DNA from 3 places in the Tatumella sp. UCD-D_suzukii genome. Region 1 is predicted to be linked to each of the others. Evidence: predicted binding sites of a transcription regulator. Region 1 holds the regulator's gene; each other region holds the start of a gene.

Region 1 (7,515 bases):
TAATCGTCGGTTTGGCATTGAGGATCGCAAAGGTGATCGCGTAGCGTTGCAGCGTCTCCCGTACCCCTGCGGCCAGTAAGCCGAGCACCCGATGGCGTGCCGGCTGAACAGAATAGTGTTCACCGTCCTGAGTGATCAGTGACTGGTTCACCAGCTCTCCGCACAGGCGGTCCAGCACTTCCGGTAACTGCTCTTTATCCCAGCGAAGGAATAATTCACTCCTGAGCATCGGATAAATCAGGGAGACCTGACGCAATAACTCTTCTTTATGCAGCGTGCCGTGTTGCTGAATAATGGCAGCAATCAGGGATGGCATCACCAGCAGGTGCAGAATGTTATTGCGGTAGTAGGTCATCAGCACCGCCTGCTCTTTCGGCAGAATAATAATGTCGCCAATATTATCCTGTTCGGTGGTGAACTTATTCATGCTCATCGCATGGTCAAGCAGGTCTTCAACGCTCATATCCGGCACAGTACTGCCTTCAGAGTACGGAACATTACGCAATAAACCGGTATAACACCTCAGTTGATCAAGCAATTGTTCGCGTGTCAGGGAACGCTGTGGTGACGCCAGTAATGCCGTCACACACAGGTTCATGGCATTGGCAGCACCGGCGTTATTGATACGGACCATAATCTGCTGTGCGACATCATTGACGACCGGGGTCATCCATGCCGGACGCTGTGATTCTATCGGGTCGATAGAATCACGCCATTCCGGGACATGGGTATTCAGGTAATTGACCAGCGGCAGTGGTTCGCCGAAGTTCACATAGCCCTGACCCAGGTTACGCAGCTTGCGTAGCCCGCGCAGCATCTGCAGCAGACTCTCTTTCTCTTTGGTCGCACCGCGCAGTTCTTTGGCGTAAGTGGCCACTTCCATCACATGCTCGTAACCAATATAGATAGGTACCAGTGTGATAGGACGATTCCCTCCGCGTAACATCGCCTGCAGTGTCATCGTCAGTGTGCCGGTTTTCGGGTCGAGCAGACGCCCGGTACGGGAACGGCCGCCTTCGACAAAATATTCTACCGAGTAGCCACGGCTGAACAGTTCACCCAGATATTCACGGAAAACGGTGGAATAGAGCTTATTGCCTTTAAACGTCCGTCGGATGAAGAACGCGCCCAGGTGACGGAAAATCGGACCGGCAGGCCAGAAGTTCAGGTTGATGCCGGCCGCGATATGCGGTGGTACCAGCCCCTGATGATAAAGGACATAAGAGAGCAGCAGATAATCCATATGACTGCGGTGGCAGGGCACATAGACCAGCTCGTGGCCGTCCTGAGCTAACTGACGGATACGTTCGCCACCACTGACATTGATCCCTTTATACAAGCGACTCCACAACCAGCCCATCACGCGGTCGGTGATACGGATAGCTTCGTAGGTGAAATCAGCCGCAATCTCTTCCATCATGGCTACTGCATTTTTCCGGGCCATCTCGATAGAGATTTTCTTACTGCGGGCCTCGTCTTCAACGGCTTTCGCAATCGCTTTGGATTGCAGCAGCTTGTTGAACAGATCCTGGCGGGCCGGTAGACGCGGACCGACAGCAGCCAGACGCTGGCGGGAAAAATGAATATGAGCTACCCGGGAAAGCTTCTGAGCAATCGACTGGTCGGTACCGTGTTCATCGGCCATCTGGCGTAAGGACATTTTCGGGGAGAAGCGGATAAAGCTATCCCGCCCCAGCCAGAGGATGGCACAGAATTTCTGTAATCCGTTGAGTTCACGCAGTAATGGTGTCTGCGTCCCCTGAGTTTCCTTGCCTGGCGCCCGGCCAAACATTACCGACACCGGCACCAGTTGAACATCCAGCGCCGGATTATTCCTGTGCAGATCCAGATAATCGTGGAAAATTTTCACGGTTTCCTGGTTCGGAGTGAAATAAGGCAATAACCGCGGGCCGTCATGAATAAAGACATGACGCGGTAGCAAACTGCCGTCGATTTCCAGAGGTTCTAAAGGGTCCGGCAGATCATGCTTCAGGCATTCGGTACGAAGTGCCAGCAGATCTGCTTTGGAATCATAGGGAAATACATAGATAATAGGGCGGGTAGGGTCCAGACCGAGTTCGGCCACAGGATCACCCGGGATCACCTTGCTCTTTACCAGCAAAGATAATGGAATACTTAGTAATTTATAATAAAGTTTACGCCAGCCTGACATAGATAAATCCGGAGCCTCTTTTGATAGCAAAGCGGCGCAATCATACCAGAAACTGCAAAGAAGATCTGTGACCAGGTGCAGTATTGAAAATTAACAGGAGAGCGGGCGAATGGCAGGAAGGACAACGGGATGGCGGCGTCTGGTGAAGGCGAGCGGCTATTCATGGCAGGGGTTGCGGGCTGCCTGGCAGCATGAGGCGGCCTTCCGGCAGGAAACCGTGGTGGCTATCGTGGCCATCGTCATTGCCGGCTGGCTGGATGTGGATACGGTTTCACGTATTCTGCTGATTGGCTCGGTGGTGCTGATTATGATCGTTGAAATTATCAACAGTGCGATAGAGGCCGTGGTCGATCGGCTGGGCCCGGAAATACACCCCTTATCCGGACGGGCGAAAGACCTGGGATCGGCCGCGGTATTACTGGCGATCCTGCTTGCGGTGTTTGTCTGGGGAAGTGTGCTCTGGCAATGGTGGTCACTGGCGGGATAATGACCGACAGTTGTTTGTTTTATGACGGTTTTTGGTTTTCATTTCCGAAAGACCTGTATATACTCACAGCGACTGTATAAACAACCAGGGGGCGGGATGAAAGCATTAACCAGCAGGCAGCAGCAGGTCTATGACCTGATTCGCGACCATATTCAACAGACGGGTATGCCGCCGACACGTGCGGAAATTGCTGCCCGCCTCGGTTTTCGCTCCCCGAATGCGGCAGAAGAACATCTGAAAGCCCTGGCACGTAAAGGTGTCATTGAGATTGTCTCCGGAGCCTCACGCGGTATCCGCCTGCTGATGGAAGAAGAAACGCCGGAAGGTCTGCCTCTGATTGGCCGGGTGGCTGCGGGCGAACCTCTGCTGGCCCAGCAACATATTGAAAGCCACTATCAGGTCGATCCCGGGCTGTTTAAGCCGGGGGCTGATTTTCTGCTACGTGTCAGCGGGATGTCGATGAAAGATATCGGTATCCTGGACGGAGACCTGCTGGCGGTTCATAAAACCCAGGATGTCCGTAACGGGCAGGTTGTGGTGGCCAGAATCGATGACGAAGTGACCGTGAAACGCTGGAAAAAACAGGGGAATACGGTACAGTTATTGCCTGAGAACAGCGAATTTTCTCCGATTGTGGTGGATGTCCGCGAACAGAACCTGACGGTGGAAGGGCTGGCCGTGGGTGTTATTCGTAACGGAGAATGGCTGTAACTGACGGGCGATTGTCCGTCAGCCGGTGACCGGCAGAGAGTCACTCCGGTCGCTAAGATTGACCCCGCACCCTAATACACTACGCTGAGTTGCTTCTGCGGCTATCAGCGTTCGTCCGCCGGTCACCTTTTCCCCGTCCGGCGGAGACACTGTGCTCTGTCAGGAAAATCCATGTCCTTTTTGAATACCACCGACAAAAAACTCTGGCGACTGGCATTACCGATGGTGTTATCCAATATTACGGTTCCGTTACTGGGACTGGTGGATACCGCGGTGATCGGGCATCTGGACAGTGCTATCTACCTGGGCGGTGTTGCCATCGGTACTACGGTCACCAGCTTCCTGTTTATGCTGCTGCTTTTCCTGCGTATGAGTACGACGGGGATGACGGCTCAGGCATGGGGATCCGGAAATTCAGCCGCCCTTGCCAGGGCACTGGCTCAGCCACTGATCATCAGTCTGGTGGCCGGGCTCATCTTTATTGTGGTGCGTGACCCGGTCAGCCAGCTGGCCAGCGGAGTGATCGGCGGTGATGCGGATACGCTGGAACAGGCTCGTGTGTTTATCCGTATGCGCTGGCTCAGTGCGCCAGCGACCTTTGCGAATCTGGTGCTCCTTGGCTGGCTGCTGGGCGTTCAGTATGCCAGGGCTCCGGTGATCCTGCTGGTGGCCGGTAACCTGGTCAATATTCTGCTGGAAGTATGGTTTGTTCTGCACCTGCATCTGGGTGTCCGGGGGGCAGCGGCGGCCACAGTGATCTCTGAATATGTCTCGCTGCTGGTCGGTGTTCTGCTGGTGTTGCAGGTATTTCGTCGGCGCAAGATATCGGTACGTTTACTGCTGGAGGGCTGGCGTGGCGATATTAAACGTTTGCTGGGCCTGAACCGCGATATTCTCCTGCGGACGTTACTGTTGCAGGTCTGCTTTGCTTCCCTGACTCTTATCGGTGCCCGGATGGGAGCACAGGTCGTTGCGGTGAATGCACTGCTGATGATGTTTCTTACGTTTACCGCCTATGCACTGGATGGATTTGCCTATGCGGTGGAGGCGGTGTCCGGAGAAGCCTACGGGGCGCGTGAAGCCGGAAAACTGCATGAAGTCTGGCGCGCCTCCTGCCGTCAGGCAGGCATTGTCGCACTGCTCTTTTCGCTGGTGTATGCGCTGGCCGGGCAGTACATCATTGCGATGATGACCTCACTGCCTTCCCTTCGCCATCTGGCGGATCACTACCTGATCTGGCAGGTTATTCTGCCTCTGGCAGGCGTCGGCGGGTATTTACTGGATGGTTTGTTTATCGGTGCCACGCGCGGACGGGAAATGCGTAACAGTATGGCGATTGCCGCGGCAGGGTATGGCCTGACATTGTGCAGCGTTCCCTGGCTGGGTAATCACGGCCTCTGGCTGGCGCTCTGTGTCTTTATGCTATTGCGGGGGATCACGCTTTGGCACTGCTGGCAGCAACATCAGCGCAGGGGAACCTGGTTTGATCACTGACCCTTCACTGAACTCACGGGGAGTTAGCGGCCTGCCCGTTTTTTAACTTCGCTGCTGTGATCATGCTGGCACTGCTCCTGATTATCACAGGCCGCGATCTCTGCACATTTCACACACAAGCCATGGGCTTCAATCACACTGTGGCGCAGAACAAAACCCGCCTGCTTTGCCTGGGTGACAATCAGATGTTCCACCCCTTCAGCATGACGTTCGCTCACCGAAGCACAGTTATCGCAGACCAGCATCACAGAGGTATGAGACGGGTGTTCAAAGTGCGGACACACCACATAGCTGTTATTGGATGCCACCCGGTGAATAAACCCCTGTTCCAGCAGAAAATCCAGCGCACGATAGACTGTCGGTGGCTTGGCCTGTGGCTCGCTGATCCGCAGTTTATCCAGCAGGTCATAGGCGCTGATCGCACCTTGTTCTTCGGCCATCAGACGTAACACTTCTGCGCGCTGGGGTGTCATACGTACCCCACGTTTCAGGCAGAGGCTCTGCGCCTCGGCAAGGATCTGAGCGGGAAGTTGCTGTTGCATGATGGCTTTCTCCAACGAATAATCTGCGGTAACGGGCTATCTTAGCATGGCTGGCGCGTTAATGCTGATCCTCTATGGCGGAGGGCGGCGGGCGACATTCGCTGCCTGCAGGTTGCCTTTACTTCGTGGCCCGGGGGGAAGCTTTGCGGTCACCCCCGAACTGCCGTTTTTCTATGCTATAGTAGCGCATGATTTTGTCCCTTTTTTCAGTCCTTCCTGCCACTCCCGGGTGATGACGGGGGCTGTTTTACCTGATGATATGAAGAAAAATGCACGAAAATAAAGAAACCTCTTACCCGCACCCGACCTCTCAACCGCAGGCCGCAACGCCTGAATATCCGGCCGGACGTTTTTCCGTCGCGCCGATGCTCGACTGGACCGATCGTCATTGCCGTTATTTCCACCGTAAACTGACCGGTCAAACGTTGCTGTATACTGAAATGGTGACAACAGGTGCGATCATTCATGGTAAAGGTGATTACCTGGCGTATAACGACGCGGAACATCCGGTGGCGTTACAGCTGGGAGGCAGTGATCCTGCGGCTCTGGCACAATGCGCCAGGCTGGCTGAACAACGGGGCTATGATGAAATCAACCTGAACGTGGGCTGTCCGTCTGACAGGGTGCAGAATGGTCGTTTCGGAGCCTGTCTGATGGGGGAAGCGGCATTAGTCGCAGACTGTATTAAGGCGATGCGTGATGTGGTTTCGGTGCCGGTCACCGTGAAAACCCGTATCGGTATTGATGAGCAGGACAGCTACGCGTTCCTGTGCGACTTTATCCGTACCGTGGCGGAGAAGGGCGGATGCGAGTCTTTCACTATCCATGCCCGTAAAGCCTGGTTGTCGGGCCTGAGTCCGAAAGAAAACCGTGAGGTTCCGCCGCTGGATTACCCGCGTGTTTATCAGTTAAAGCGTGATTTCCCGCACCTGACGATGGCGATTAACGGGGGAGTCAAAACCCTGGAAGAAGCCAAAGCTCACCTGCAACATGTGGACGGGGTGATGATGGGGCGTGAAGCCTACCAGAACCCGGGGATCCTCGCGCAGGTGGATAATGAGATTTTCGGCAGCACGTCGGCCAGCCCGGATCCGTTTGACGTCGTACGCTCAATGTACCCGTATATTGAAGCAGAACTGAGCCAGGGCACGTATCTTGGACACATTACCCGCCATATGCTGGGACTGTTTCAGGGGATCCCGGGGGCCCGTCAATGGCGCCGGCACCTGAGCGAAAATGCGCATAAAGCCGGAGCCGATGTCCGTGTGGTAGAGCAGGCCCTGTCACTGGTGGCCTCCCGCTAAGTCGTATGCCGGGGAGAGCCCCCGGCAATGCCATACCGCGAATTACGCCAATTCCTGGTTTTTTTCACCTCTTCCGGCAGCAACATTATTTTCAATATTTTGTTGTTATTCATGCGGTTAACAGGATGGCATGATCCTTGTATCTGTCATAGCAGACGCGTTAATCGCTAACGCATTATTCTGCGGTGAAAGAGGTCTCATGGAAGTCTTATTTGTTATCGGTTTTTTTGTGGTGTTGTTACTGACCGGCGTTTCAGTGATCGGAGTACTGGTCGCGTTATTTGCCGGTGCAGTGTTGCTGATGTTCTCCGGTTTCTTATTGCTGGCGATGAAGCTGCTGCCCTGGTTGCTGCTGGCGGTCGCGGTCGCCTGGATTTATCAGACAGTTATTGCGCCGAAATCATCACCTCCGGCCACGCGTCGCTTTGATAAGACCATGGCTAAAATTGACCGGATGAACCGGCGCGGCTAACCGGCGGTAAGGGGTGAGGCACAGTTTCTGACGTCAGAGTTCGGAAATGTGAATTACCCCGTATTTCCGGCAGACAAGTTCTGCGATGATAGCAGCGTATTTCGGCGAAAAGCTGACGCTCTGTCCCTACACCAGTGCGAAAAATAAAAAAACAGGGCTTTCTACGGGAAGCCCTTTTCTATGCACCAAACGACATCAGGGGATGAGCAGGCAGGAGCCTTGGGTGGCACGGCTTTCCAGTTGCTGATGGGCAAGAGCGGCGTCTTTCAGAGCAAACTTCTGGTGCTCCGGGACCTCCGTTTTAATGGCTCCGCTGGCCAGCAGAGTAAAGA
Region 2 (7,515 bases), on a different contig from region 1:
TGAGTTCTGATCAAAGTTATCGCATTTATCCGGAGTTAACAAACTATCGATTATACAGAAAATAATAGGATGAAACAGTGCGGTATAGAGACACCGATGCCGGTTATCCGCAAAATTAATCCTTACTACAGCAACACGAAAAACTGTTATTCTTAATCCGTGACCTGAAGATGATGAGATCCCGATGAAATATCTGCAACTTGAAAATCTGGAGTCCGGCTGGAAATGGGCCTACCTGGTAAAAAAGCATCGGGAGGGGGAAGCCATTACCCGGTATCCGGAGCACAGTGCCGCACAAGAGGCTGTGCGGTGGCTTATTTCTTTTGAACACCAGCCGGAAGATATTCATCAATGGATTGACCAGCATATGAACCCGGCACTGGTAAACCGGATGAAACAGACAATCCGCGCACGGCGTAAACGCCACTTTAATGCAGAGCATCAGCACACGCGTAAAAAGTCGATTGATCTTGAATATCTCGTCTGGCAACGACTGGCAGGACTGGCCCGTCGCCGTCACAGTACGTTGTCTGAAACCATCGTTCAGTTAATTGAAGATGCGGAACGAAAAGAAAAGTATGCCAGTCAGATGTCGACGCTGAAACATGACCTGGAGTCTATTCTGGGCCAGCCGGAGAAAAAATAAAGAACGTTTGCTTAGCCCTGTTGAGCCAACGGCAAAAAAAGGTCAAAAAAAACCCCGCATTCGCGGGGTTTTTTATTACGTGGTTAACTTAGCCCTGAGGCTGAGAAACAACGTCTTTGATACCTTTAACTTCGATCTCTACGCGACGATCCGGACCCAGACACTGGATCAGTGCTGCGCGGCCTTTCACGTTGTCACAGGTGTTGCCGGTAACAGGATCAGCTTTGCCCATGCCCTGTGCAGAGATTTTGTTTGAAGGAATACCTTTAGAAATCAGGTAGTTCACAACAGACTGTGCACGTTGCTCAGACAGTTTCAGGTTATATTTAGCAGAACCGATACGGTCAGTGAAGCCCAGAACAACGACAGAGCCGTCTTTAGGATCCAGTGAGCTCAGCTGAGTGTACAGCTGATCCAGCGCTTGCTGGCCGCTTGCTTTCAGAGTTGCTTTGTTGAAAGTGAACAGCACGTCTGATTTCAGAGTGAAGTGCTTGGTTTCAACAACAGGTGCCGGAGCCGGAGCCGGAGCTGGTGCCGGAGCAGCAACATCATCCTGACCGAAACGGTAAGAAACACCTACGCTCAGAGTAGCGTTGTCCGGACGCGCACCAACGGTACCTGCATCACCGATGTTGTTAACCCACTGGTAGTCCAGACGGGTTGCCCAGTTTTTGGTCAGAGCATATTCAACACCAACGGCTGCCAGTGGAGAAACACCGGTGTCGTGGTCGGAGTTACCGTTACGGAAATCTTTGCTATCTGCACGCCATACCATACCGCCCAGACGGGTGTAGACATCCAGATCGTCGGTCAGTGGGTAGCTCAGTTTAGCAGCCAGCTGTACGCCCTGTGCTTTGAAAGCACCGTGGTTGGTACCGTTGTAAGGCATACGGCCTAACCAGTCATAACCACCCTCGAAGCCCAGGTATTGGTTAGCCTGGTAACCTGCATAGGCACCAGCACCCAGCTGATTTTCATGCGGGTCGTTAGAGACGTTGTAGTTGTTACCGTAGAAACCGGTGTCATGGTACTGGGACCAGCCCAGTTTAGCACCAGTGTACCAGGTGTTATCTTTTGGTGCGGCCTGCGCTACGGTAGCGAAACCTGCCAGTGCCACTGCAATTGCGATAGCTGTCTTTTTCATTTTGCGCCTCGTTATCATCCAAAATAGGCAATGAGCAAAAATGTTGCTCTTGGTTGTAATCCTTCGCCGGGTGATTTCGCTCGATTTATACTCTGCCAAAAAAGGAGATTATTGAGCACCCTGGCGACGTAAAGTCTACAACGAGATTAGAAAGTTACAAGTAAGATATGATGTTGTACAGTAAAAAAACGGTAATTTTGACACATTAACTTACAATTGAAACTGAACTCCGAGCCCGGATGACAACTGGAATATCGGGTAACCCATTGCTGGCTCTGGAATGGTGAGTCACCCGGCTAATGTAATAATCTGCCGCTTATTTTTTATGAGAATAATCTTAAATAAGATTAATGTAGTAAGGACGAATGAATTTTCAATCGATTTTCCTGTCCGCCGGGAGAATCGAAGGTATTTTCTTCACGCATGATCAATCCCAGAGTATGACCTTCTATCGCAGCCTGTTCGAGTTCATGACGTTCTGAGTCGCTCAGCCCGGCCGGGAGCCAGGCGATGACCACACTGAAATTCCCCGAACGCAGCGCTTTAATCATGGCACTGACACTACTGATACGTTCTGTTGAGGCGATCTGCACACTCTTTTCCAGGGGCAACCCGGCCTGCTGAAGCCAGTGACGGCTGAGTTTATGTGCGGGAGTTAACCATAACTGCCAGCGCGACTGTTCACCAAGCTGTTTGAGTAACGGGAAAAGAAGCATATTCAGCAGGGCAGGGTTTTGCCCCTGATAACTTAACTCACTGATACAACCACGGGTGTACGAAGCCTGAGTCGATTGATGATGCATCTTAAAGGTTTTCGCTGTCAGTCGCTGAGTATGCATAAATTTAACCATCCGCAATTTACTGTATGGATATACAGTATTGCGGTCGTGGGTAAAGATCAACCATTTTTCTGAAAACAGATCGCAGAAACTAAAACTGATCTGTCTTTCCTGCATTTATTCATTGAACTGGTAATCGCTTTTGTTTAACTTCTAAGGTGTTGATAAATAGTATTTTATTGACAGCTATGCTATTGCCGGAACAAGGGAGGTTCGCGATGAAAACATCAGGCCAATGTATTGAAGAATCAAAGAAACAGCTTTCTGCACTCGGTAAAATCGAGTCCCGCACCCAGTTCGGCGGATACTCGTTATCTGTTGAAAAAGTGGTTTTTGCGCTGGTCAGTGAAGGGGAGCTTTATCTCCGCGCCAGTGAAAAAATGCAAACTTATCTGCAGCACAGACGACTGCAGCCCTTTATCTTTCACAAACGCGGACAGTGTGTCAGCCTCAATTATTATAAGGTTGATCCCGTGCTATGGCAGCAGTCAGACGCTTTGCTGGAGTTATCACACTGTTCTCTGAATGAAGCCAGAGCGCTCAGAGAGTCTCAACTCAGCCGGCAGAGGCTGAAAGATCTGCCTAACCTGAGTTTACGGCTGGAAATACTGTTGAAAGAGGTCGGTATTGCCTCGGCCAGTCACTTGCGTGCGACGGGAGCCAGGCAGAGCTGGGTATTGCTCAGGCAGAAGAATAAACATCTCGGATTGAAAACACTGTATGCGTTGCAAGGGGCCATCTTCGGACAACACCTGGAGGTGCTGTCCGTCGGGGTGAGGGAAGAACTGAAACACTGGTATCTGCAGTTTGAGCAGACCTCAGTACACTCAGCGCGCAAGCGCAGTAACGATTTTTAAAGGTGGTTTATCTCTTCTCTGACTGAGACCAGCTCCGGAAGGAGTGTCAGTACCAGGCCCACTTGCTGAAGAATGACAGGCTCTCTGCTGTCAGAACTGGCTTCAATAACCGTTATTTCTGCAAGGAGTGCATGCAGTGTGTCCAGCGTATTCTGCATGTTTGCAGAACCGGTCTGTAAAGTATCCCGGGTCAGCCTGACAGCATCATCCATCAGTTGTAAAAAATCACTCTGCTCTGTTTTTTCCCTGTGCGCGCCCAGCGCGGACAGGTAGCTCAGCAAACTGTGATTGAGACAGGAAATACGGAAGGCCGGATCTTTACGGGGATCATGACTGACTGTCGGGTCATTCATTCCGGAAATCACCAGGGCTAATTCAGCATCTGCATTATGTGCCTCCCTGCGGGCAATGCGGTATGACATACTGTTGTCCTTCCCCTGATGATACTGCGCTGCAATTGCTGACAGATAGCGGGCATTGGCCGCCATGGCTTTATCTGCCACTGCCGGTAATTGACGATAGCGCCAGTCCGGGAATATCCAGGCCACGGCCATCCACGCCAGAGCGCAGCCAAGGATAGTATCCACGATCCTCGGCAGGGCAACGTCAAAACCTTCACCCAGCAGGTTAAAGCTCAGTAACGCCAGCAAGGTGATAAACAGCGTAGCCTGTGCATATTGCACCTGACGGAAAACAAAAAACAGCACCCCGGACACCACAATCAGGATCAGAACCCCGGGAATAGAGGGAACCAGCCACAGCACCGGAAGACCAATGATTATCCCGGCCAGTGTTCCCATAATTCGCAAGGCAAGACGCTTTTTGGTCGCATTATAGTTTGGCTGACAAACAAACAGGCTGGTCAGTAATATCCAGTATCCCCGTTCCAGTCCGGCCAGTTGAATAAGGGCATAGCCCACGCAGAGGACCACTGATACCCGAACCGCATGCCGGAACAGCGACGACTTTGGGCTTAAATGACGGCTGAACCTGATCCGGATATCCTGCCAGCCGGTCAGCCCTTCCTGAGACAGATGAGTGTCGCTGTTCAGCCACGGACTATTCAATACCTGTTCCGAGGCGATAGAAAGCAGCTGGTCATCGATGGCTTTCAGATTACGTAACAACCACTGCAGGGCACGGGTATTGGGGTCCTGCGGATACTGAACTTTAAGGCGTATCAGCGCCTGATCCAGATGAAAGAATGCCCGTTCGAAGCGGTGTTCATGCTGGTACGGTTTTTTCAGGGTCACTGAATGTGCAATCTGGCGGCAGGCATTCGCCTGCATATGCAGTAACCGCTGGAATCGGAATAATATTTCGCTGTACCGCCATTCATTGCGCAACTGGTGGTACTGGACGTGGGAAGAATTCGCACGTTCATGAATTTCCTGGGCCGCAAAATAATAGAGCAGCGAACGACGGCTATTGCGGGCCGCCCGTTCGCCGTTCAGACGACTCTGTATGGCGGTTTTGGTGATATTAAATTGCGATACCAGCTGGCTGTTAGCCAGTGCGGCATCAATCAGTGAAGGTTCGTCACTGTCGCCGGTATCGGGGTCAAACAGATTAGCCTTCGCATCAAGATAGCCGGCCAGCTGAGTATATGTGGCCGCCAGTTGTTGCTGCACCGGCTGAACCGGAAACAGCAGGTGCATGATCAGTGTCAGGAAATTATACCAGAGTGCGCCTGCCAGCAATAATACGGGCTGAATATACCAGGCAGAGAACAGATGGATCCCCAGCATGGTATAGATAGCAATCAGCAGGGCGCCGAACGAGATTGTGGCATAGCGTTGCCCCAGCGCTCCCAGTAAGGTGAATACCCAACTGGAGACGGCAAGGCCAATCATAAACAGCGGCGGATAAGGGAACAGAATTTCGACCGAGACGGTCGCGATACAAAAGCAGACCAGTGTGATCAGCATATTGCGTAAACGGCCGGTCAGCCTGTCATCAATATCTGCCAGTGCCGCGGCGACAACCCCGAGGATCAGCGGGATAGTCCAGGTGATATTTTGTAATGACCAGGAAAGGATCACACAACCGGTCATCGCAAAGAATATCCTGGCCGGATCCCGCCATAGTTTGTTCATTAAAAACGTATGCCAGCGGTTCAGCAGGTCAGATCCGAAATTCATTTTTACCCTTATCCTCAGTGACGTGCGCGGATCGCGTTTTCACGCGCAAATTTCGCTTCTTCAACAGAAACGACTCTGCGACCGACAGGCCATAAGGCAATGGCAGCAATTTTAAAATTCGCAATACCGACAGGAATACCGATAATAGTCACACACTGGAGAATACCTGCAGAGATATGGGCCAGGCAGAGCCACCAGCCGAAAAAAATAAACCAGAACACATTCAGTAAAGTGCCGCCTGAATTTCGCAGGTTATTCTTGTTCTCCGGGCGGAGTGTATCCACATGAACAGCTTCATTACCGAACGGGAACAGAGACAAACGGGTAATTTCCCAGCAGGAGCGAGTCAGGGGCAGCGTAAAAATTAAGACAATGGTGACCAGCGTGGCAAATAACCAGGCCAGGGTGGTCGCAAATCCCCCCAGAACGAAATTGAGGATATTCAGTACAGCTCTCATTAAATTTATCTCCGTTGGTCTGTAGGACACAGTTACAGAATTGTAACCTGTTTTTTGTCTGGAGCACTAAAGGTCTCGCAGTTAAACTGCTTAAAAGCAATAACTCAGATAATGGCGTGATGCATGGAACTTAAAGCAACCTCAATGGGTAAACGGCTGGCTCAGCATCCTTACAATCGGGTGCGACTACTACCGGCAGGTGTGGAAGTCAGCGGTGATCGTCATGAATATATTATTCCTTTTAATCAGTTACTGGGTATTCAGTGTAAACGAGGGATGGTATGGGGAGAACTTGAATTTCAGCTCCCGGACAATCAGGTGGTACGATTACATGGGACGGAATGGCAGGAAACCCAGCAGTTTTATCAGCACCTGACGAATGCCTGGCAACACTGGACCGGTGAGATGGCCGCAGTCTGCTACCAGGTATTGAGTACATTGCATCAGGAATTACTCGGCTTGCTGCAACGGGATAGCTGGCTGACCCGCGCGGACATCTCCGGCGTGCGGGATAAAATAGAGAGCAGGTTCGCGGCATTACCCGTGCCGGCAGAGCGGATTACAGAATTTGAGTCCTGTCGTCCGTCCTGGTTCTTCTGTCAGGACTGGCTGACGTCTGCAGAGCAGCAGAGAATCGAGCGTAACCGTCAATGGACAGAGCAAGTGATGGAGCGCTATGGGGATTTTTTTGCGACGGTGGGGTCCGGTCCGCTGAATCCTTCTCAATGCCGGGCGGTAATTAATGGTGAAGATCAATTACTGGTGCTGGCCGGTGCCGGTAGCGGAAAAACATCGGTGCTTGCCGCCCGCGCAGCCTGGTTACTGCGCCGTAACTATGCCAGTGCCGACCAGGTACTGTTATTATCTTTTGGCCGTGAAGCCGCCAGGGAAATGGATCAGCGCGTACAACAATGTACCGGCGACACCGCGGTCACGGCCAGAACGTTTCATTCACTGGCCCTGCATATTATTCAGCAAAGCAGCAATAAACCGCCAACAATCAGTGCGCTGGAAAGTGATGCGGCACTACGTCGTAAGTTACTGACCGAAACCTGGCAGCAGCAATGCGCTCAGAAAAAATCGTTTGCTAATGGCTGGCGGCAGTGGATTGAGGACGAACTGGCCTGGGAATGTGCTGACACTGAGTTCTGGAACGATAAGCAATTACTTAACCGCCTCGCGGGTCGTCTGGAACACTGGGTTTCGCTGATAAGAACCCACGGTGGATCCCAGTCCGTGATGACGGAGGAAGCGCCTGAAGCTATCCGTACGCTATTCGGCAAACGGCTGAAACTTCTGGCCCCTCTGCTGAAGGCCTGGAAACAACATCTTAAAGAGGAAGGTGCCGTCGATTTTTCCGGGCTTATCCGGCAGGCTATCGCCTTGCTGGAAAAAGGTCGTTTTATCAGCCCGTGGAAATATATCCTGGT
Region 3 (7,515 bases), on a different contig from region 1:
TCAATCCGTACCAGTGCAGCGATACCGGACCGATAGAAAAAATCACCGGGTCAAATTTTGGAAAAGCAAGATAGCCGTTAGTCATCTTTCACCATTATTCTTTCTATCTGAAAGCCTGTCACCGGAAAAGCCATTTTACCGGTGAAGACCGCGAAGAGTTGCGCATGATAGCACAGGCACCCGTGGCCCGGGGCGGCTAAATGTAAACGGGAATGAGCCGCTAACGTCCGCCGCGGATCAACCCTCCTAGCCCGCGCCGCTCCATAAAGACGGCCACCTGATAGCGGACTTCACTCGCGGTACTGGCTTGTAAAACCTGAGCGACCAGTTGTTCAGTCTCGTTACTATCCAGGTGACGCAGCAGGTATTTTACCCGCGGTACGTTTTTACCGTTCATACTTAAATGGCGGTAACCCATCCCGGTCAGAAGCGGAACACTCATCGGGTCACCGGCCATTTCACCACACACACTGACCGGCAGGTTGTGGCGTCGGGCCTCTAAGTTAATCTGATACATCGCCTTCAGAACCGACGGATGCAGAGGATCGTACAGGTTTGCTACCCGGGTATTATTCCGGTCGACCGCCAGCAAATACTGCGTCAGGTCGTTGGTTCCGACCGAAATAAAATCAACCGTACGGGCCACCTGCGGTATCAGAAAAATCATCGACGGCACTTCTATCATGACACCGACCTGAGGACGCGGGATCTCGTAGCCCAGCATCTCCTCCACTTCATGCCCTGCCCGTTCAATCAGTTTGCGGGCCTCATCGATCTCATCAATGCTGGTGATCATCGGTAACAGGATTTTAAGGTTACCGGAGGCGGCATTAGCACGCAGCATCGCCCTGACCTGTACCAGAAAGATTTCCGGCTGGTCCAGGGTGAGACGTATTCCCCGCCAGCCCAGGCTGGGGTTTTCTTCACTGATGGGCATATACGGCAGTTGTTTATCGGCACCGATATCCAATGTCCGCAGGGTCACTGGCTTATTATTAAAGACCTGCAGCATGCCCTGATATTGCGCGACCTGCTCTTCTTCAGAAGGAAAGCCGCTCTGTAACATAAAGGGCACTTCCGTACGATACAGGCCGACACCATCGACGCGGTCGCCCATCGTCTGCTCAAGTTCGGCACTCAGCCCGGCATTCAGCAGGATAGTGACGGCTTCGCCGTGTTTCATTGTGCCCGGCTGCCCGGCGACAGTTTCAGCGGTTTCGCTGAGCGCATTCTCTTCGCGGATCAGACGCTGATATTCTTTAATCAGTATCGGTTCCGGGTCTATCAGTAATTCCCCCCGATAACCGTCAACAATCAGCAGATGTTTATGCAACTGTTCGGGACGGATATCCGCCCCCATCACCGCCGGGATCCCCATGGCACGGGTCAGGATAGCGGCATGAGAATTCGCCGCACCGTCGCGGACGACCACCCCGATCAAACGTTCCGGAGGGACTTCGGCCAACGCCGTCGCAGTCAGTTCATCCGCCACCAGCACAAAACGTTCCGGCCAGGCATTGGTGCCGTGCAGGCTGTCGTCAAGGTGGAACAGTAAACGCTGCCCGAGTTCACGAATGTCTCCGCTGCGTTCCCGCAGATACGCATCTTTCAGCTCAGCAAACTGCCCGGCATATCGCTCAATAACGATTTTAACGGCCCATTCGGCCACGGCTCCCTGATCTATCTCGCTGAGCAGATCTTTCTTCAGCCGGGGCTCACTCAGCAGGTGAGAGTAAAGGTCAAAAATGGCCGCACTCTCTTTCTGAACACTGCTGGAGAAGCGCTTACTGTAGCGACGGAATTCGTCGCCGGCTTCATTCATCGCGCGTAACAGACGTTCCCGTTCCTGCACGGTATCCAGCGTCGAGGCCTGGGTGACCTGTTCGAGGGTAGGCTGAATATGGTCAACCCAGCCCGGGGCAACCGCAACACCCGGTGAGGCGGCAATGGCGCGGATACGACTCTGACGGAATACCCCGAATAACTGCCCTATCTGCGACTGAGAAAGCAGTGTTCCGACCTGGGTCGCCAGGGTGACCAGAAAAGACTCTTCGGACTCGTCAAACGAGCGCAGTTCCCGCTGCTGCACCACCAGAACACCGAGCACCTGACGGCGGTTAATGATAGGCGCGCCAAGGAACGAGCGATAATGCTCTTCTTTTACCGAGGGGATAAATTTGAAGCTGGGATGGCTCTGAGCATCGGCCAGGTTAATGGGTTCGGCCAGGCGACCGACCAGTCCGACAATTCCTTCATCCAGAGCCAGAGTAATGGTGCGACCGCGCGGTTTTTTCAGACCGCGGGTTGCCATCAGGTAATAGCACTGACGCTCCTGATCCGCCAGGTAAACCGAACAGACTTCGGTATCCATCGCCTGACAGATCTCATTCACCAGTATTTCAAGTGCTTCATTGAGTCTGGAAGCACTGGCTACCTTTTCTACAATATCGCGTAACCGGGTGAGCATCAGCGCCATGCTCTATCCTCTTTTTCTTCGGCCGGGCTGTTGACTGCGTGGCAGTGAATTCTCTGTTGCAGACATCACCACTGTCGCAAACTCCTTCATTACACGACGATAAACATCACGTTTGAAAGAAACGACCTGTCTCACCGGGTACCAGAAACTTACCCAGCGCCAGCCATCAAATTCAGGGGTACTGCTTCCCTGGACATTAATGGCATTCTCATGGCATTGCAGTTGCAACAGAAACCATTTTTGTTTCTGGCCGATACATACCGGCCGGGTATCCCAACGCACCAAACGTTTTGGCAATTTGTAACGCAACCAGTTACGGGTTGAGGCGATAATCCGTACATCTTTACGATGTAACCCGACTTCTTCAAACAATTCCCGATACATCGCCTGTTCCGGAGTTTCTCCGGGATTGATGCCCCCCTGAGGAAACTGCCAGGAGTGTTGTCCGAAACGTCTGGCCCACAGAACCTGTCCTTGTCTGTTACAGATTACAATCCCAACATTCGGGCGGTAGCCATCATCATCGATCACCAGACTACCTCAAAGCTATCTTCAGATAGCCTGATTGTTTCATACTACTCACAGGCGGTAAACCATTGGCTGGCAGGGATTCAACAGAATAAATCAGGGATAACCCACAAAAAACCTTAGAGTTATAAACAGAGGACCATCAAAGAGTACAATTTTATGCACCTTTTCTGTGGATAGCTTTGTGCAGAACACGGGATTTCCCTGAATAATCACACTACCTCCGACAAATCCCCTTGCAAAGAAAACAAAAATAAAACCTTATATTTCATGAAATTAAACCATGAAACATGGGGTAAAAAGCAGGGTTTTACGGGGTGTGCCACAAATAACTTAACCAACCGAACAAAAAGTAACCATCGCTATTTTTATCCACAGATTATGGTGATATGTTACCCACCATCGCAAAAAAAATTGTACGGACCGCCAAAGTCAAGGCTGTAAATAGAACCAGTAGTCCGTACCAGATACAGTTATCCCATTTTTCTGTGGATAACTCTGCGTATAATCCTGTTTATTATCGATGAAAAACAGGTATAAGCCCGGCCCTCCATGCTCTGAGGTACCGTCTGCCCCATAAAAAAGTACGCAGAATCATGCTATTATTGGATTTACTCACTGCATTCAGGCGCGCGAATAAACCCGCCCTCCTGGCAGGTTATTTTTTAATCAAAAAGCGAGGGATTATGTCTGACTCCCCGGCACCTCTGGCCGCCCCGGAAAATGAACAGGTATTACTGCAGCGAGCCTATGCGCTCGCCGGACAAACCCTGGAGGAACTGGCTGCCGCATTCTCTCTGCCGGTGCCGGCCGATCTGCGCCGGGATAAGGGCTGGATAGGGACATTGATCGAATGGCATCTCGGCGCGACAGCGGGAAGTAAAGCGGAACAGGACTTTGCCCACCTGGGAATCGAACTAAAAACTATCCCTGTGGATAGCCGGGGCCAGCCACTGGAAACGACCTTTGTCTGTGTTGCACCGCTAACCGGTAATACCGGCGTCAGATGGCAGAACTGCCACCTGCGTCATAAGCTATCACGCGTGTTATGGGTACCTGTGGAAGGTGAACGCGCCCTTCCTCTGAAACAACGACGGATAGGGTCCCCTTTATTGTGGAGCCCTTCCCCGGAAGAGGAAGAACAGTTGCGCGCAGACTGGGAAGAACTGATGGAGATGATTGTACTGGGTGACGTGGATAAAATTACCGCCCGCCACGGTCAGTATCTGCAAATCCGTCCGAAAGCGGCTAACCGTAAAGCCCTCACGGAAGGCATTGGCGCGCAGGGCCAGCCTGTCATGACCCTGCCCCGCGGTTTTTATCTGAAGAAAACATTTACCGGCCCGCTACTGGCCCGTCATTTTCTGCTGTGAATTTTTTCTGTCCCCGATGGATCCTGAGCGGTTATACTCTCTGTTTAGATTTCGTTTAGGATTGATGTGAATATGTTTGAGTGGATTGCTGATCCCAATGCCTGGCTGGCGCTCGGGACACTGATAGTGCTGGAAGTGGTTCTGGGTATCGACAATATAATATTCCTGTCGCTGGTAGTGGCTAAATTACCGGAAAAACAACAGGATAAAGCCAGAAGGCTGGGGCTGATGGCGGCAATGCTGATGCGGCTGGCACTGCTGGCGTCTATCGCCTGGGTAGTGCGACTGACTCATCCGCTGTTTACCGCTTTTGGTCATGCTCTCTCTCTGCGGGATCTTATCCTGATGGCGGGCGGGCTGTTTCTTATCTGGAAATCGGCAAAAGAGATCCATGAAACTATCGAGGGCGGCGAAGAAGTGCACGAAAGTCGTGTGCATTCCTTTGCCGGAGCGATTATCCAGATCATGCTGCTCGACATCATCTTTAGCCTGGATTCTGTCATCACCGCCGTCGGATTGTCTGATCATCTGTTTATTATGATGGCTGCGGTCGTGGTTGCCGTGGTCATGATGATGTTTGCAGCAAAGGCTATCGGAGAATTTGTCGAGCGGCACCCGACGATAAAGATGCTGGCGCTGGCGTTTCTGATCCTGGTGGGCTTTACCCTGCTGCTGGAAAGTGTGTCGATACACGTGCCGAAAGGCTACATCTATTTCGCCATGTTTTTCTCGATGGGGGTAGAGTTGCTTAACCTGTTACGCACTAAGAAGAAATCACATTAATCCTCTTCCGGCGGAAAGTCTCCCTTTCCCGGACGCTTTCCGCCGGAGTCCCGTCTTATCCTTTCTTTTCGCGTTTTTTTGCGTGTTATCATCGGTTTCAGAACGCTCCTGTTTGTCTGCAGCAGATAAATCATTTATTACTATATCATCTAATAAACTGACAACAGCACAGAGGAGAGCCATGAACGGATTACGTATCATTGCAGCCGGCGGCATTATGCTTAGCGCAATACTACTTGGCGGCTGCAGCAGCCATTATGTAATGGCCACGAAAGATGGCCGTATGATTATGACCCACGGAAAACCGGAAATCGATAAAGATACAGGGCTCGTCCGGTATACCGACGAGTCCGGGGATCAGGTGCAGATCAACGGGGATGAAATTTCCGGCATTATCGAACGCTGATTTCAGCCTGCTGCTGTTCCGGCGGTAGTCGCGGGTACATTTTCCTTTCGCGCTATCCCTTCGCCGGTTATAGTCCGGGAAGGCCTTTTTTACCCGTAACCACAGAAGGAAGCCAGCAATGCACTATCACCGCATTCCCCATAGTTCGCTGGAAGTCAGTCAGCTGGGACTGGGTACCATGACCTTTGGCGAACAGAACAGTGAAGCCGATGCCCACGCGCAGCTCGATTTTGCCCTGAGCCAGGGAATTAACCTGATTGATACTGCCGAGATGTATCCCGTTCCGCCACGCCCGGAAACTCAGGGCCTGACGGAGAAATATATCGGCAGCTGGCTGAAAAAAACCGGTAACCGCGACAAAATTGTCCTGGCAAGCAAAGTGGCTGGCCCGATCCGTGGTAATGATGCGTCTATCCGGCCTGGCCAGGCACTGGACCGCAAAAATATCCGGGCCGCCCTGGATGCCAGCCTGCAACGACTGAATACCGATTACCTCGACCTCTACCAGTTACACTGGCCACAGCGACCGGCGAACTTTTTCGGGCGTCTGGGATATGAATATACCGACGAGAACGTGCCGGTCACCCTGCTGGAAACCCTGGAGGCTTTAACTGAGCAGGTCCGTGCCGGGAAGATCCGTTATATCGGTGTTTCTAACGAAACGGCATGGGGTGTCATGCGCTACCTGCAACTGGCAGAAAAGCATGACCTGCCACGTATCGTCACCATTCAGAACCCGTATAGTCTGCTGAATCGTAGTTTTGAAGTCGGTCTGGCAGAAATCAGCCAATATGAAGGGGTGGAGTTACTGGCATATTCGTCGCTGGCTTTTGGTACGCTGAGCGGAAAATACCTGAACGGCCGGCAACCTGCCGGGGCGAGAAATACTCTGTTCAGTCGTTTTACCCGATATTCCGGTGAGCAGTCTGCGCTGGCGATTGAAGCTTACGTGACTCTGGCACAGCGGCACGGGCTGGACCCTTCACAGATGGCACTGGCGTTTGTCCGTCAGCAACCTTTTGTCGCCAGCACCCTGCTGGGAGCCACGACTCTCGAACAGCTGAAAACTAATATCGATAGTTTTAACCTCACACTGAGTGCAGAAGTCATCGCTGAGCTGGAGGCTATCCATCGGCGCTTTACCTACCCTGCTCCCTGACTTGCCTTCTCTGCACCGCCGGGCGGTGCAGAAATCCTCAGGCACGGCGCGGTTTCAGCCACTGCCAGCCCCAGAGTACAGTGATCCCCAGCGCGAATAAGCTGCCAAAGGCACAACCCAGTACCAGCGGAGGTGCGCCCAGTTTGACCGCCAGCGCATAGACTGTCAGCATCCCCAGCATGGCCACATTTTCCCCCAGATTCTGCACTGCAATCGCATATCCGGCCCCGACAGACGCCCTGCCACGTACCTGCAACAGCGCATTCAGCGGCACGACAAATACCCCGCCACAGACACCGGCAATGATCAGCCAGAAACCGGCACTATAGAGGTGGTGCATCAGCGTAAAAATAATCACCACTCCGCCCAGCAAAATACCGGCCGGGAAGCAACGCCGGGTATTCTTCAGGGTAATCAGCTTGCCGGCCAGCAATGCTCCGCCGACAATACCTATCGCGACCAGCGCATTCAGCAGAGTCGGCATCGTATTATCCGTGACCCCTAATGCCACCGGCACCCACAGCACCAGCAGGAAACGTAAAGTTACCCCGGCTCCCCAGAACAGGCTGGTACCGATCAGCGAGAACCGGGTTTCGTAGTCCTGCCAGAGGATGCGACAGGCTGCAATAAATTCCTGCAGCATGACCCGCAGATTCAGGGATTGCGCCGGTCGGGCTGCCGGCAGCCCCGGGATCATGGTATTCGCCAGCACCGCCAGTGCGTAGATCACCGCACACATCAGCAGGGCCGTGGAAACATGCCAGTCGGCAAGCATCCCTCCGGACAGGGA

Evidence for each region. Region 1 encodes LexA, which represses DNA repair genes until DNA is damaged. Its sites were predicted from a motif close to TNCTGTATGTACATACAGNA; they were not measured.
Region 2: sulA (SOS-induced cell division inhibitor SulA) is a predicted target of LexA. The motif match lies at 2,650-2,669, and genes of this name have one in related genera.
Region 3: mutH (DNA mismatch repair endonuclease MutH) is a predicted target of LexA. The motif match lies at 3,441-3,460, and genes of this name have one in related genera.

What each region holds. Positions count from the first base shown of each region.
Region 1 covers NZ_JFJX01000001.1:34,480-41,994, forward strand. Annotated here, with positions in the region: gene plsB (glycerol-3-phosphate 1-O-acyltransferase PlsB) at 1-2,173, opposite strand, end outside; gene CG67_RS00165 (diacylglycerol kinase) at 2,283-2,660, shown strand; gene lexA (transcriptional repressor LexA) at 2,757-3,371, shown strand; gene dinF (MATE family efflux transporter DinF) at 3,543-4,865, shown strand; gene zur (zinc uptake transcriptional repressor Zur) at 4,889-5,407, opposite strand; gene CG67_RS00185 (hypothetical protein) at 5,454-5,690, shown strand; gene dusA (tRNA dihydrouridine(20/20a) synthase DusA) at 5,677-6,711, shown strand; gene pspG (envelope stress response protein PspG) at 6,911-7,183, shown strand; gene CG67_RS00200 (quinone oxidoreductase) at 7,379-7,515, opposite strand, start outside.
Region 2 covers NZ_JFJX01000053.1:14,262-21,776, reverse strand. Annotated here, with positions in the region: gene CG67_RS10060 (Lon protease family protein) at 1-14, opposite strand, end outside; gene matP (macrodomain Ter protein MatP) at 185-646, shown strand; gene ompA (porin OmpA) at 735-1,790, opposite strand; gene sulA (SOS-induced cell division inhibitor SulA) at 2,138-2,641, opposite strand; gene CG67_RS10040 (TfoX/Sxy family DNA transformation protein) at 2,848-3,486, shown strand; gene yccS (YccS family putative transporter) at 3,483-5,627, opposite strand; gene CG67_RS10030 (YccF domain-containing protein) at 5,642-6,085, opposite strand; gene helD (DNA helicase IV) at 6,209-7,515, shown strand, end outside.
Region 3 covers NZ_JFJX01000049.1:208,247-215,761, forward strand. Annotated here, with positions in the region: gene lgt (prolipoprotein diacylglyceryl transferase) at 1-85, opposite strand, end outside; gene ptsP (phosphoenolpyruvate--protein phosphotransferase) at 221-2,467, opposite strand; gene rppH (RNA pyrophosphohydrolase) at 2,480-3,007, opposite strand; gene mutH (DNA mismatch repair endonuclease MutH) at 3,691-4,377, shown strand; gene CG67_RS09195 (TerC family protein) at 4,450-5,160, shown strand; gene CG67_RS09205 (YgdI/YgdR family lipoprotein) at 5,342-5,566, shown strand; gene CG67_RS09210 (NADP(H)-dependent aldo-keto reductase) at 5,685-6,725, shown strand; gene lplT (lysophospholipid transporter LplT) at 6,763-7,515, opposite strand, start outside.